Regions from separate parts of the Exiguobacterium sp. U13-1 genome, predicted to be linked through region 1. Evidence: riboswitches for the same ligand, from Rfam matches in the RefSeq annotation. Region 1 holds a riboswitch; the other holds the start of a gene.

Region 1 (7,700 bases):
TCAGTTTTAGTGAGTTAAAGATTGTACCAAACGAAATACAAACGAAGATCAATCCCGACAATACCTTGCAATTGATCAATACGAAAGACAAAGTCGCTTATGTTGTTTATCAGTCAAAGAAAACAGTTGCTACTGATCTTGAGGAACAAGGAGATACGCTAAAGATTAAATTGAATGAATCTAAAACTCATAAGAAAACGAAGCAGCATGTCTACAAGTTAACATTAGATCCTGAACATAAAATTATCGATGTTTACGTGAACGGTAAATCTACCGCATTTGATAACGTAACTAACTGATAAATCTAGATATAACAAGTAGAAACAACATACATACTAAAACCTCTTCATTTCTTTTGTGAAACGAAAGGGTAACACAAAAAGCAGAAGGCGATTGCCTCCTGCTTTTTGTGTTCGAACAACGAACGTTTTATTTCGTCCGTTGTTTTCTAAATCGTTGAACGGAACGAATCACAGAAACCGATCCGCCGATAATCGCACCGACACCGACGACGATGCCTGTCTTGAATTTTTTGCCCGATTGTTCTGATTTATGCGTTGCTTGATTGTGTTCAAAAAGTTGTTGGAGGGGCGACGACGTCTCGACTTCGAGAATTTTCGATGCATCCTGATGCACGTCTTCTCTACGTTCGACACTACAAGGTGACAGATAGAATGGGTTCAAGTTCGTCCGGTACCGATCCGGATTCCAGTTGGCTTGCTGAACAACTGCTTGGGCGTCTTCCGTCTGTGCTTGATCCTTGATTGGATCGAATTCTTGTTTCATCTGAATCACTCCTCTTCACGTTCAAAACTTGTAGACCGATTTATGTCTGAAGTCTTATTTACCTGTTTTTCAAACATTTAAAACATATATATTTAAAATTAGTTTTTAATGTTTTGTGAACGTTAGCCGAAATAGGCATGATAGAGCCGCTTCGCTTTGACGAGATCCGCCTCGCCATGAATCAGAACGCGTCCATCTCGGAAAGCAACCATCCGATGTTCGTCCGTCGTAAACGCCAGCAAATATGGATTATGAGCGGAAATCGCAGCGACCGGCTGGAGACGTTGTTTCAACTGTTCCAGATCCCGCTGTCCGTCTCCCCGGATTTGAATGGCATCCCGACCGCAGAGTGCCGTGAAACGAACCGTTTGATCCGATAAGTAAGGGTAGGACGGATCGATGCCGCACGACGGGCACTCCGTTTGCTTCAGTGACTGGACGTTAATTTGTTGAAACGTATTCGACCAGACATCAAACGCAAGCAAGCGCGTCCGCATGGCGTCCGTCTTTCTGCTCAACCACTTCAACGCTTCCGTCACCTGTAAGGAAGCGACCATCTGTACAGCTGGTCCGATGATTCCCGCTGTATCACACGTCTCCTGATCCCGCGGTAATTGATCGAGCAGACAATGCAGACACGGCGTCTCCCCGGGACGGACGGTAAACGTGATCCCATAACTGCCGACGCATCCACCGTAAATCCACGGAATCGAACGCATCAACGCCATGTCGTTCATCAGCAAACGAATATCGAAATTGTCCGTCGCGTCGATGATCAGATCGATATCATCGAGAAGCCACGTCAGCGCTGCCCGGTCGACGTCTAATACATACGCTTCGATCGTCACCGTCGAATTGATCGCTTCAAGCCGTGCTTTTGCGGCAATCGCTTTTGGCACGATGTGACGCGCATCTTCCTCGGTATAAAGCTGTTGTCGTTGTAGATTACTCCACTCGACATAGTCGCGGTCGACGATTCGGACGACACCGACACCGGCGCGGACGAGTTGCTCTGCCGACGCCGTTCCGAGCGCTCCCATGCCGATGATCAGTATCTTCGCTGATGCCAAGCGTGCTTGTCCCGCTTCCCCGATCGGTTGAAATCGAGTTTGCCGTGAGTAACGGTTCATCGAATCAATCCACTCGTTGGACTACTCGCGATCGCATACTGTTTCTTCTCGATACGTCCCGCTTCGTATCCGAAGCGCCCTGCTTCGACAGCTAGTCGCATGGCGTGCGCCATCTTGACCGGATCTTGAGCATGGGCGACAGCGGAGTTCAATAAGACACCATCCGCTCCTAGTTCCATCGCATAGGCGACGTCGGTCGGTGAGCCGATCCCGGCGTCGACGATGACCGGGACCGTCGTTTGTTCGATGATGAATCGTAGATGAAGTGGGTTGAGAATGCCTTGCCCGGAACCGATCGGTGACGCTGCCGGCATGATGGCGTGACAACCGAGTTCTTCGAGTCGCCGTGCAAGGACGACATCGTCCGACGTATACGGTAAGACGATGAAACCTTCTTTGAGTAATTCTTCAGAAGCCCGTAACGTCTCGATCGGATCAGGTAGTAACGTCTTGTCGCAACCGATCACTTCAACCTTGACCATGTCACACATACCGGATGCCCGCGCAAGCTTCGCAAGCCGAACAGCTTCTTCCGCCGTCTTCGCACCTGCCGTGTTCGGCAGTAAATCGTACTTCGCTAAATCAAGCGACTCCAAGAAATTCGCTTGTTGTTTGTCGAAGATATCGAGCCGACGGACGGCGAATGTCAAGATTTGTGAAGCAGACGCATCGATTGCTTCTTGCTGTACGGTAGCATCCGTATATTTCCCTGTTCCGAGTAACAAGCGTGATTCAAATGTCTTTTCTCCAATTTTCAGCATATTTATCCTCCTCCTACGAAATGAACGATTTCAAATGTGTCATTGTCCCGAACGACCGTCTGACCATACGCCACGCGATCGATGATTTGTCGATTCTGTTCGACGATGACGAACTTTTCCCCTAAGCCAAGTTGCGTGAGCATGTCCTCGATCGTTTCAATCTGATCGATCGTGTGGTCATTGCCGTTAATCGTAATGTTCATCGGACTTCCTCCTTCTGAATCAACCGTAATGTATTTACCAAGACTTCCGCTGTCGCCGGTGCGAGTAATATGCCATGCCGATGATGCCCCGTCGCTAGGAAGATCCGACGGGATGAATCGGCGACTCCGATATATGGCAAGCCGGACGCCGTTTGTGGTCGTACACCGGACCAGACTTCTTCGATGACCGCGTCACGAATCGGTGGATACAGTCGTTCTGCTGCTTGAAGCAATGACGTGACCCCTGCGACACTGACACCGACCGTCTCGTCGTGCGGCAGTTCGGTCGCACCGATCAAAATCCGACCGTCTGCTTTCGGAACGAGGTAGACGGCGTCGTCAAACAGGATCGAGCGTAACGGCTGACCCGCGAGACGAACTGCGAGACATTCCCCTTTGACCCCATATGTCGCAATCGAAATGCCGGCTGTATCGAGCAAGGCTTGCGAACCCCGTCCGGCAGCAACCGTCACCGTTCGTCCGGTCCACGTTCCCGCGTTCGACTCGATCCTGACGAAGTCATCGCTCTCTTCGATGCGTGTGACTTCCACCTGTTCTTCAATCGATATGCCACGTGCGTGTAAGGCATACATCAATGCAGTCGTCAGTCGTCGTGGATCGATTTGACCGACAGCTGGAAACAGATGCTCGCGTCCTTTACGCTTTAACAAAAATGGTTGTTCCCGGTATCCACAGTCGATGCCTGTCTCTCGCTCGAGACGACGTGCAAGCAACGGATACAGACGTCGACTTCGCGCGGCAAGTGCATGCAATTCCTCTCTCAGCTCGATGTCCGTCGCAAGCATTCCGGCAGCCGCGCGACTCGTTCCTTGTCCACCTGCTCCGCGTTCTAAGACGACGACGGATTCATTCTGACAGGCGAGACCGTAAGCAAGCGTCAAACCGATGACTCCACCGCCGATGATGATGTGATTCGTCATACCCGTACCCCCTGATAATGCTTGACGGCGGCGAGTGGATCCGATTGACCGAGAATACCCGATAAGACGGCGATTCCGGTTACACCGGTCGCTGCGATTTCAGGCATGCGTTCTGGTGTAATCCCACCGATCGCAATGACTGGTTTCGTCGTGAAGGTGACGACTTGCTTCAAGGCGTCAATACCTCGTGGTGGCACGTCCGGCTTCGACGCTGTCGGATAAATATGACCGTACAGCAGTCGGTCGGCTCCTTCCGCTTCAGCTGCCAGTGCCTCTGCTAATGAATGGACCGATTTCCCGATAACGAGATTCGGAAAATGACGTCGGACATCACGGACACGCAAGGACCGTCGCGTCAATTGCACACCGATGCCAGTGACATGGGCGACATCGACCCGATCATGAACGGTTAACTGATCCGGCGAATAACCGTGCGCAAGGAGCGCTTCAATCAGATCCAGTAATTCTGCCGCTGATAAGTTCGGTTCTCGTAGATGCAGCTGATCCGTATAAGGTTGAAGGGATTGAAAGGTCTTTAGTTCGTCAATCGGATGGATGGAGCCCGTCGAAATGAGATGTAAACGCATCATGTCCTTCCTTTCCATACGAAAAAGGACCACTCCCGATGTTGAAGGGAGTGGTCCGAAAATACGCTGAAGCGCTAAGGATATCTAAGGTTTCGAGCCACTTCCCTCCGCTAGTACGAACTAGATCAGGTTCAAAGGGTCCGGATACTTCCGTCTCAGTCTGCTGGGAGACTCCCCTAGTGTCTTTTCGTGTTTAATTGGCTTGCCCCATTAGTCTAGCATGAGTCGCTTTGCTTCGCTAGTCCTAGTTGAGCGCTTCCACTTGCTGAATCAGTTCCGATTTCGTTGGTCGCTGTTGCTCTTGGCTGTCGGCATACGTCTGCTTTAGCTTCAGGATGCGTATCACTTTGCCATCGAGCATCTCCGGCGTCAGCGTCTTTTCTTTGACGGCTTGCATCACTTCAGCATGAACCTTTGTGTAAGCACCTGCCTCTGAAAACATCGCCATATCAGCTCCGTTGACGAGCGACTGACGTGCCGCTTCCGCGAGACCATATTGTTTCGTGATCGCCCCCATGACGAGATCATCTGTGATGATGACACCGTTGAATCCGAGTTGCTGACGCAAGAGGTCAGTCAAGATCGGCTTTGAGAGCGAGGACGGATTCGTATCGTCATATGCGGGATAGAGAATATGGGCGACCATCACCATCTCGGCGCCCTCTTGAATCGCTTCTTGGAACGGTAACAGTTCCGTCCGCTTCAATTCTTCCTTTGATGCCGTCACTTTCGGTAGCCCGACATGGGAATCGACACTCGTATTGCCGTGACCGGGAAAATGTTTGACGACTGGAATCGTTCCCGTCTCCTGCATCCCGTGCATCAGGGCCGTACCAAGCGTCGCGACAGTATTCGGATCAGCACTTAACGCACGGTCGCCGATGATCGGATTGTTCGGATTACTGTTGACGTCAAGGACCGGCGCGAAGTCCATGTTGAAGCCATAAAAACGTGACAAATGTCCGAGCGTACGTCCGACGTCTTCCATTTTCGCATCATCTGCTCCTTGCGCCATCCGTTGACTCGTCGGTAGACGTAATCGTTGATCCGGTACCCGGCTGACGCGTCCGCCTTCTTCATCAATCCCGACGAACGCATACGGTTTTTGGTTCGTCTCTTGAATCGCACGCGTGAACGTCAAGAGTTGCTCTTCCGACGTGATGTTTCCGCCAAGCAGTAAGACCCCACCAATCGCATGCGTCTTTAACAGTTTCCGGTCATCTGCTGAAAGTTCCGTGCCGGCGACTCCGATGTAGAGCAGTTGATCGATCTTTTCTGACGTCGACATCGTTTTTAATTGTTGCTTTAGTTGTGCTTGTTGTCGATCTTCTTTCGTCGGTTCAGGTTTCGGTTTCTTTTCTTCTGTCGGTTGCTTCGTTTCTGATTGTGATGGTTTCGTTGGTTCCGTCGTCTCCTGTGCACACCCTGCAAGCAACAGGCAACCGATCAGTACGACTTTCTTCACAAAGGATCCTCGCTCCGCACACCATTGATCGAATAATAGACAGAAATCTCAGCATTCAGGGATTGCGAGACCGAACAATATTTATCCTTTGATAACGAGATGGCACGACGGACCTTATCTTCCGGGAGATCACCTTCAAGCCGGTAATGAATCGAGATCGACGTAAAACGTCGCGGATGATCCTCTGCCCGTTCTCCTTCGATATCCATTTCGAAATGGGTGATCGTCAAGCGCATCTTCTCTAAAATCGAGACGATATCAATTCCAGTACAGCCGGCAACGGCATGTAGCAAGAGTTCGGTCGGTCGTGGTGCTTGGTTTTCACCACCGTTTTCGGGTGCTGCGTCCATCGCAAGATGATGCCCTGATTCCGTCTGTCCACTAAACCCCATCTGTTTGTTCCATGTCACTGTCGCTTGCATCGTTTCCACTCCTTTATAATTAGTCTTCTTCTGTAGTATACGCAAAAAATAGCAAGCCTGGAAATTCACACGCTATTTCGAATAATGGTTCTTTTCCCGAAATCTCGCTTTGCGATACCCGACGAAATCGTTTCATGCTATCCTGTTACTCATAGTTTCGCGCGCAAGCGCTAGAATTGAGGAATCATCCATGTCACCTACTACTCGTTTAAGTCGACGCGATTGGCTCTTGATTGCTACGTTGTCGCTCCTGACATTCGTTCTCGGAACAAGCGAATTCGTCATCGTCGGGATCCTCGCTGAAATCTCCTCAGCCCTTGATATCACGATCGCAACAGCCGGTACGCTCGTCTCGGCCTTTGCCATTTCCTTTGCGATTGGTACGCCGATCGTCATGTCGATGACCGGTCATCTGGAACGGCGTCGCCTGATCCTACGTCTCTTACTTGCTTGGATACTATTGAATCTTGCCAGTAGTTTTGCACCAAGTTACGAAGTATTGCTCGCAACCCGCATTCTGACAGCCATCCTGACTGGTGTCTTGATCTCACTCGCAATGGTCGTCGCAAGTGACGGTGTACCTGTCGCGAAGCGCGGTGTTGCCGTCTCGTTCATTTTCGGTGGTTTTACACTTGCGAACGTTTTAGGTGTTCCGATTGGTACGTTCATCGGGCAACACGCTGGCTTCGAAGCCACGTTCTGGCTGACGACGGTCATGGGAATAATCGCGTTCCTCGCTGTTTTAAAGATCGTTCCGGTCCAGCAATCGACGGGTTCTGGTTCGATTAAGGAACAGCTCGGATTGCTCGCCAACCCACGGATCCTGATCGCCTTCTTCATTCCGTCATTTGGGTTTGGGGCAACCTACGTCGTCTACACGTACCTCGTACCAATTCTTCAAACAGAACTTGGGATTGCGAAAACGTGGATCAGTCCGATCTTGCTCGCTTACGGCGTCGTCTCGATCTTCAGTAACATCCTTGCCGGAAAGATTGCTAGCAAAAATCCGATGGGACGCTTACGGTTCGTCTTCGTCGTGCAAGCAGTCGTTCTTGCTGCGTTATACTTCACGACAGCATCCCTTCCGCTTGGTCTGTTCAACATCGCCTTGATGTCGTTGATGTCGATTTTACTAACGACTTCGACACAGATCTACTTGATCGACCTTGCTAAAAAGTTCAATCCGGAAGCAAAAGGACTCGCCGCTTCATTGATGCCGGTTGCGAGTAACGTCGGGATTGCTTTTGGTTCGGCACTCGGTGGCATCGTCTATGCGAACGGTCCGATGATGAACACGGCACTCGTCGGTGGACTGGTTGCGCTCGTTGCTGCTTTATTAACTGCAATCAGTCATCGCCTCGATCAACGGTCATGAAACCGTTACCTTATCCTTTTTTGTAACAGG
Region 2 (7,700 bases), 780 kb from region 1:
CACGGCTGCAATCGCACCAAAGCGGTCATGGTGTAAGACGACGAGTGCCGGTCCCCCACCGGACAAGCGAAGCGGTACACCATTTAGTTCCGTGATCTCAATCGTTCCCCCACCGATTGAAATACCAACCAATTCAAACTCTTCTAATCCATTCGACAAGTGGACACGTGCCGTATTCGGATGATCCGTCAACGCCTCACTCGTCTCGAAATGAATCTCAATCCCTTTCGACTTCGCGATATCGATCGATTGTGGAATCCGGTCGTCGAACGTGTCGTATCCGAGAACCCCGCCAATGATCGCCACATCCGTTCCATGTCCGCGATACGTATCAGCAAATGACCCATAAAACGTGATGTGGATGACAGTAGGTGTTTCCCCGAATAATTTACCCGCCATCAATCCAATCCGTGCAGCTCCCGCTGTATGCGAGCTTGATGGACCAACCATGACTGGTCCGATGATGTCAAAGACGCTACGATATTTCATCTCTTTTCCCCTCTCTATGAAACAAACGAAATCCCACCTCTATTATCGCAGATGGTGGGATTCGTGAAAAGGCTAGTCGCCCTTTTTCAGTATGATGGTTTTATTCGACGCTTAAAATGTACGAATAAAGTGGTTGTTTACCGTCGTGGACTTCCACTTCAGCATCCGGATTAACCGATTCGATGTACGCGACGAGTGCGTCAACTTCTTCTGTTGAGACGCCTTCACCGTAAAGAACCGTGATGATCTCATCATCTTCCGTGACGAGTGTATCGACGAGTTTCTTGACAGCACCAAGACTTGATCCGTCTGTAGCGACGATTTGTTTTTCAGCAATCGCCATATGGTCGTCCTTCTTGATTTCAACACCATCGATGTTCGTATCACGTACAGCATATGTGACTTGACCCGACTTAACAGCTGCAATCGCATCCGCCATATGCGCTTCGTTCTCTTCGACAGTCGCTTCCGGGTTATAAACGATTGTTGCTGCTAAACCTTGTGGGACTGTTTTTGATTTCACGACCGTCACACCACAATTCGCGACAGATGCTGCTTGTTCAGCCGCCATGATGATGTTCGAGTTGTTCGGGTAGACATAAACGTGTTCCGCGTGTGCATCCTCGATCGCCTTAACGATATCTTCCGTTGATGGGTTCATCGTTTGTCCGCCTTCGATGACGACACTGACACCGAGTGATTTGAAGAGTTCACTGATTCCTTCACCCATTGCGACTGTCACGAGGGCTGCTTTCGCTTTTGCCTTCGGTGCAGCAACTGGAGTGACTTGGTTCGCGCCTTCTTCTTCAAGGATTGTTGAGTGTTGTTGACGCATGTTTTCAATCTTAACAGCGACGAGTTCACCGAAACGTTGTCCTTTTGTGATGACTTCTCCTGGTGTTTCGACGTGGACGTGAACTTTAAGGAGTTCTTCATCCGCGACGACAAGCAACGAATCACCGAATTCCGCTAATTCGTTACGGAAGTCTTCTTCGCTGAACGGTGCATTCGCAAGTTTGTCATCCTGGAAACGAACCATGATTTCCGTGCAGTAACCGTAATGGATTTCTTCCGTCGACATGAAGCTTTGAGCCGTTTTGTGATGCTCTGCTTCGACGAGTGCTTCCATGACAGGCGCATGCGGCTTGTCGAGTTCTTTTCCTTCGAGCGTTGCGAGGAATCCTTCATAGATACAGACGAGACCTTGACCACCAGAGTCAACGACGCCTACTTCTTTTAATACCGGAAGAAGTTCTGGTGTACCGTCGAGCGATACTTTCGACGCTTCGACGAGTTGACGCATCAACTCTAAGAAATCCGTCGTCGTCTCAGATTGTGCGATAGCAGCGACAGCTGTTTCACGGGCAACCGTCAAGATTGTTCCTTCGACCGGTTTCATGACTGCTTTGTATGCTGTATCGACACCTTTTTGCAACGCATCTGCGAATTCCTTCGTATCAATCGTTGTCTTACCTTCGATTGATTTCGAGAATCCACGGAACAATTGGCTTAAGATGACGCCAGAGTTTCCGCGTGCTCCCATCAATAATCCACGTGCGAAGACGTTCGCGACTTCCGATACAGAATCCGAAGTTGATTTACCTGCTTCTTTTGCACCTGAAGTCATCGTCAAATTCATGTTCGTTCCCGTATCACCATCTGGCACAGGGAAGACGTTCAATGAATCGACGAAATCTGCGTTTTGATAGAGATTCGCCGCGCCATTTTGAATCATCTTGACTAACTGCGCTCCTGTTAAACGATCTACACTCACTAAAGTTTCCTCCTCTATTCCCGCCTTAGACATTCGTCAAGCGGACTCCTTGGACAAAGATGTTCACAGATGTCACGTCAAGACCTAGTGCCTGACTGAGCGTGTATTTCACGCGACTCTGTACGTTATTCGCCACCTCTGAGATTTTCGTTCCATAACTTACGATGATATGCATATCGATATGGACCTGCTCTGAAGCCTGTCGAACGATGACACCGCGTGCAAAGTTCTCGCGTTTTAAGAGTTCTGCAAGACCATCCTTGATTTGAGACTGGGATGCCATACCAACGACACCAAAACATTCCATTGCTGCGCCGCCCGCAAGTTGCGCAACGACATCATTATCTACATCAATCTTTCCATAGGTCGTTTTCATCTCGATCGCCACCTGAGTAGCCCCCTTTGAATATTGTATTCTTCTCATAATTCTACTATAAGGACCTACTATTGAAAAGTCGCCGTACTGACTATACAATGAATAAGTGAAAAATAGTAGCGGTCAAATGAACTTTTACCATCATCCTCATCCATTATTTTAAATTTCGAGGTTGTCTGTCAAGTTTTTTTCTTGTCAGCTACTTTTTTTATGTTGCAACCGCCCTGACACCATGCTAAGATAGCAAAGTGTCTATTAGGACGAACGCAAAACAACATAAAAGGAGGCGGAACGCATGGCACGTAAATGCTACGTTACTGGGAAATCGCCAAAGTCGGGTAACAACCGTTCACACGCATTGAACAAAACAAAACGTACTTGGGGAGTCAACGTACAAAAAGTACGTATCCTCGTCGACGGTAAGCCGAAAAAGGTTTGGGTTTCAGCTCGAGCTCTTAAATCAGGTAAAGTCGAACGCGTATAAGGCGCAACCACCGGATGGGAATCTTCCCTTCCGGTTTTTTTATACCCTCATTTATTTTTCTCATAAACTAATTGTCGCTTTTATTGAAAACGCTTACAATAGGAACGTACTTTATTTTGTCAGAATTGGGGGAAGTCATCATGCAACTCAAACGAGAGATGACGAGTCGACACCTGTTCATGATCTCACTCGGGGGAATCATCGGGACAGGCTTATTTTTAGGGTCAGGATTAACGATTTCACAAGCAGGACCTCTCGGGGCGGTCCTCAGTTACATCGTGGGTGGGACCATCATGTATCTGACGATGTTATGTCTAGGGGAATTAGCGGTCTATATGCCGGTCTCGGGGTCCTTCCAGACCTATACGACCCGCTTCATTGGACCAGGAATTGGCTTTGCCGTCGGTTGGATTTATTGGCTCGGCTGGGCCGTGACGGTCGCACTCGAAATCACGGCAGCTGGCAGTTTGATGGACCGCTGGTTTCCGAATGTACCCGTCGTCGTCTGGTGTACCGTCTTTACGGTCTTACTGTTCGGTCTGAATGCCGTCTCAGCCAAAGCATTCGGTGAAGCCGAATTCTGGTTCTCGAGTTTGAAGGTCCTCGCGATCCTTTTCTTCATCATTCTAGGTGGCGCTGCTTGGTTCGGCTGGTTACCGATGGAAGCAGATCGTCCAACCTCGTTATTCGCGAACTTTACGGCAAGCGGTTGGTTTCCAAACGGGATTCTTGGCGTCTTGACGACGATGATTGCTGTCAACTTCGCCTTCCAAGGAACGGAATTGATCGGTGTTGCGGCTGGGGAGTCCGACACGCCAGAAAAATCGATTCCAAAAGCCATCCGCAATACAGTCTGGCGGACGTTCATCTTCTTCGTCTTATCGATTACGATCGTTGGTGCATTAATTCCGTATGAAACAGCTGGCGGAGTCAGCAGTCCGTTCATCATGGTCTTTGATGCGATCGGTATTCCGTACGCTGCTGATTTGATGAACATCGTCGTCTTGACGGCACTATTGTCCGTCGGAAACTCCGGATTATATGCGGCGACTCGGATGTTATGGGCAATGGCGCAAGAAGGGATGATTTCAAAGAAATTATCTTACGTCAATGCACATGGTGTGCCGATGCGGGCGTTGCTCTTTACGATGATGTTCGCGATGTTATCGCTTCTGACCGCATTTTTCGCAGAAGATACCGTCTTCATTTGGCTCTTGTCCTTAGCCGGACTCGGGGCTCAAGTCGGCTGGATTTCAATCTCTGCTTCTCAGCTTGCATTTCGTCGTCAGTTCGTCCGAAACGGACACGATGTATCCGAACTGAAATTCAAGACACCACTCTATCCGGTGTTACCACTGATTTCGTTGACACTTAACGTCGTCGTCCTCGTCAGTCTTGCGTTTCAAGCGGATCAACGAATCGCTCTATACATCGGTGTTCCTTTCTTCCTTGTCATGTGGGGAAGTTATCATCTCTTCGTCAAAGGAAAACATCTATCCGCTCAAAGCGACATCCGTGTCGCCCCTTCTCAACTCGAAGAATAATTTCATCTAAAAAGAGGCCGCGGAGTCATCCACGGCCTCTTTCCTATGATTGTGCTATTCCTTAAGCGTCCGCATCATCAATAGTTCTCCTTGATGGAGCTCTACCTTCGCTTCTGACGCACACCATTCATTACTGACGGTCAAGGAACCTCCGACCGGTACTGGATGTGCATCAAGTGGATATTTGACTCCGGATAAGCTTAAAGTCGATGGTACGAGTGGAATGAACGAAAGATAATGATAGCTCCCTGCTTCGACTGCATACGTTCCCTCAGCCAAGTATCGTACCTCTTCTCGTTTCGTCACGAGTCGTGCCTCTGGGTATCGCTTCAACAAATAGACATTTTGGACGGTCATGTCGAGCCGCCCACCTGTCGCCCCGATAATGAAGGTATCCTCAAACTGTTTCTTCTCTGAGACTGTACGAAGTGCCAGTTCGAGATCCGTTTCATCTTTCTCGGCCGGATGAACGATTGCCCCTTCTGGTACATAACCAAGCGAATCAAAATCACCAATCGTCAGGTCGCATGTCAGCCCAAACGATTCAATCGTCTGAACACCACCGTCGACACCGACGATAAAGTCACCTGGCTGACAAAACGTCCGTAAATCCGGCGCTTCTTCTCGCGGACCGGCACAGACGAGAATCGCCCGCATCTCAGACGCCTCGTGCCGAATAACGGAGTAAGCGTGGCGCAGTCGTAAATAGAATTCCTGCTACGATTCCACATAAGATGTACGAAGGAACCATATACGTTGCGTTATAGACAAAAGAGTACTCCACGACTGGACCTTTTGCATACTCGGCAAAAAAGACGATTCCACTGATGACATGACAGATATAACGGAGTCCTGCGCCTAATAACGTCGCAAGGAGAACGAACGCCATCAAGCTTTTCTTTTGTCCATTGCGCGCGGCTAGTCTGACTTGACGCGCGAACAGACCACTTAATCCGACGACACCATACGCAATCGTATAGTCAAGCATCGGTTGAACGATCGTCAAAACTTGTGGAGCGAACATCAATTGAATCGTACCGACAAGCGCTCCCGTGACGACCCCTCCGACGACACCGTGGCGAAATGCCATGACGAAGATCGGTAGCATCGCTAAGCTGATTGAGCCTCCTTGTGGCATTTTGAATGGAATCAGTAAATCAAAGACGACTCCGAGACTGGCGAAGATGGCAATTTCCATCATCATTTGTAACCGTTTCATGCTGTTTTTCCTCCTTCATTGTACGAGAGGACGCAAAAAGGCAGTACGACGAACGCCGTACTGCCTGCGTGCGCCACATCCCTACGTCCGTTTGAACGGAACAGGTTCGAAGGGTTAAAGTCTAAAAGACTCCTCTCAGCCGCTTTTCAAGCGACACCCCTTGCGGTCATCATATTTCGTTTTCTCGTTCTTATTATACGGCAGCCCCTTGACGAATGCTAGTGATCGCTTCCGCATAATCTGGTGCATTGTAGATTGCTGATCCTGCGACGAGAACGTTCGCACCGTTATCGATGCAAAGCTTTGCCGTTTCCGGATTGACGCCACCGTCAATCTCGATTTCAAATGTCAGACCACGATCTGCTTTCATTTGCGCGAGTGCTGCAAGTTTCGGCATGACACGCTCGATAAAGGCTTGTCCACCGAAGCCCGGATTGACCGTCATCAATAAAACCATATCGACATCCTCAAGGACGTGTTCAATCGTTGATAATGGCGTATGGGGATTCAAGACGACCCCTGCCTTTGCGCCCGCTGCTTTGATTTGTTGCAAGACACGATGGACATGATTCGTCGCTTCGACGTGGAACGTCACGATGTCCGCCCCTGCTTTGACGAAATCCTCGACGAAACGTTCTGGCTGGTCGATCATCAAATGGACATCGAGAATCATATCCGTCTTTTGACGTAAGCTGCTAAGCACAGGTAATCCAAATGAGATGTTCGGTACGAACTGACCGTCCATGACATCAAAATGGATATAGTCCGCGCCTGCTGCTTCGACTGCTTTAACATCGCGTTCGAGATTCGCAAAATCTGCTGATAAAATAGATGGTGCAATTTTAATCATCTTTAATACCTCCGGGCTCGATTCTTGATTTCGTCTATAAACATACCATAGTTCTCATAACGAGAGGACATGATTTCTTGGGCTTCGACGGCTTCCTTGACGGCACAACCGGGTTCATTCAAATGCAAGCAACCTCGGTATTTGCAATCATCTTGTACAGCCACGAATTCAGGGAAACTCCACCGTACATCCTCGATTTCCATATCATACGGAAAATCGAGGTTCGAGAAACCTGGCGTATCGGCAATCAATCCTTCGGCAAGCGGCATCAATGTGACGTGGCGAGTCGTATGACGTCCGCGTCCGAGTGATTTCGAGATGGCACTTGTTTCTAAATCAAGAGAGGGCTCCAGTGCATTGAGCAATGAACTTTTCCCGACACCGGATTGTCCGGCGAGAACGCTTGTTTTTCCAGCAAGTAACGGACGGACTTGCTCAATACCTGCCAACGTCTCACTTGATGTCTCGATGACCGTATACCCAATCTTCCGGTAAGCGGCAATCGCCTCTCGGACAGCCGGTCCTTTGACATCGTCCAGCAAATCCATCTTCGTCAATAGGATGACGGGTTGAATTTCCTTCGCTTCGATCAAAACGAGAAATCGGTCGAGCAAGTGCGCTGAAAAATCAGGTTCTGCCGCCGAGACGACGAGCAATGCCTGGTCGATATTCGCGACTGGAGGGCGTACTAAAAAGTTGTCCCGCTCCTTCACTTCGAGAATATATCCTGTCTCACTTTCGATATGAAGAACGACCTCGTCTCCGACGACTGGACTGATGCCGCGTTTTCGGAAATTCCCTCTTGCCCGTGAACGGACCTCTCCTTCTGGTGTCATGACATCATAAAAGCCACCCTGCAGACGTATGATCGTTCCTTCTCGATTCTCTTCGATGCGTTGTTCCGTCATCCTATGCACTCCTTTTTCATCACATTCATTGTGCGTCTTTTGCTTGATTGTACGTG

The links. Region 1 has a riboswitch for thiamine pyrophosphate ahead of ESP131_RS08555 (thiamine phosphate synthase). Riboswitches for the same ligand answer to the same signal wherever they lie in the genome.
Region 2: it holds a riboswitch for thiamine pyrophosphate, as region 1 does, so the genes downstream of both, thiT (energy-coupled thiamine transporter ThiT) here and ESP131_RS08555 (thiamine phosphate synthase) in region 1, are expected to answer to the same signal.

Annotation. Positions count from the first base shown of each region.
Region 1 is NZ_CP015731.1:1,682,518-1,690,217, reverse strand. It holds gene ESP131_RS08585 (hypothetical protein) at 1-299, shown strand, start outside; gene ESP131_RS08580 (hypothetical protein) at 430-786, opposite strand; gene ESP131_RS08575 (ThiF family adenylyltransferase) at 909-1,916, opposite strand; gene ESP131_RS08570 (thiazole synthase) at 1,913-2,677, opposite strand; gene thiS (sulfur carrier protein ThiS) at 2,680-2,880, opposite strand; gene ESP131_RS08560 (FAD-dependent oxidoreductase) at 2,877-3,821, opposite strand; gene ESP131_RS08555 (thiamine phosphate synthase) at 3,818-4,411, opposite strand; TPP riboswitch at 4,494-4,596, opposite strand; gene nagZ (beta-N-acetylhexosaminidase) at 4,653-5,873, opposite strand; gene ESP131_RS08545 (OsmC family protein) at 5,870-6,295, opposite strand; gene ESP131_RS08540 (MFS transporter) at 6,486-7,670, shown strand.
Region 2 is NZ_CP015731.1:2,467,134-2,474,833, forward strand. It holds gene sdaAB (L-serine ammonia-lyase, iron-sulfur-dependent subunit beta) at 1-489, opposite strand, end outside; gene ESP131_RS12925 (DAK2 domain-containing protein) at 590-2,263, opposite strand; gene ESP131_RS12930 (Asp23/Gls24 family envelope stress response protein) at 2,289-2,651, opposite strand; gene rpmB (50S ribosomal protein L28) at 2,935-3,123, shown strand; gene ESP131_RS12940 (amino acid permease) at 3,264-4,667, shown strand; gene ESP131_RS12945 (thiamine diphosphokinase) at 4,722-5,324, opposite strand; gene thiT (energy-coupled thiamine transporter ThiT) at 5,326-5,886, opposite strand; TPP riboswitch at 5,948-6,057, opposite strand; gene rpe (ribulose-phosphate 3-epimerase) at 6,080-6,736, opposite strand; gene rsgA (ribosome small subunit-dependent GTPase A) at 6,739-7,644, opposite strand; gene pknB (Stk1 family PASTA domain-containing Ser/Thr kinase) at 7,670-7,700, opposite strand, start outside.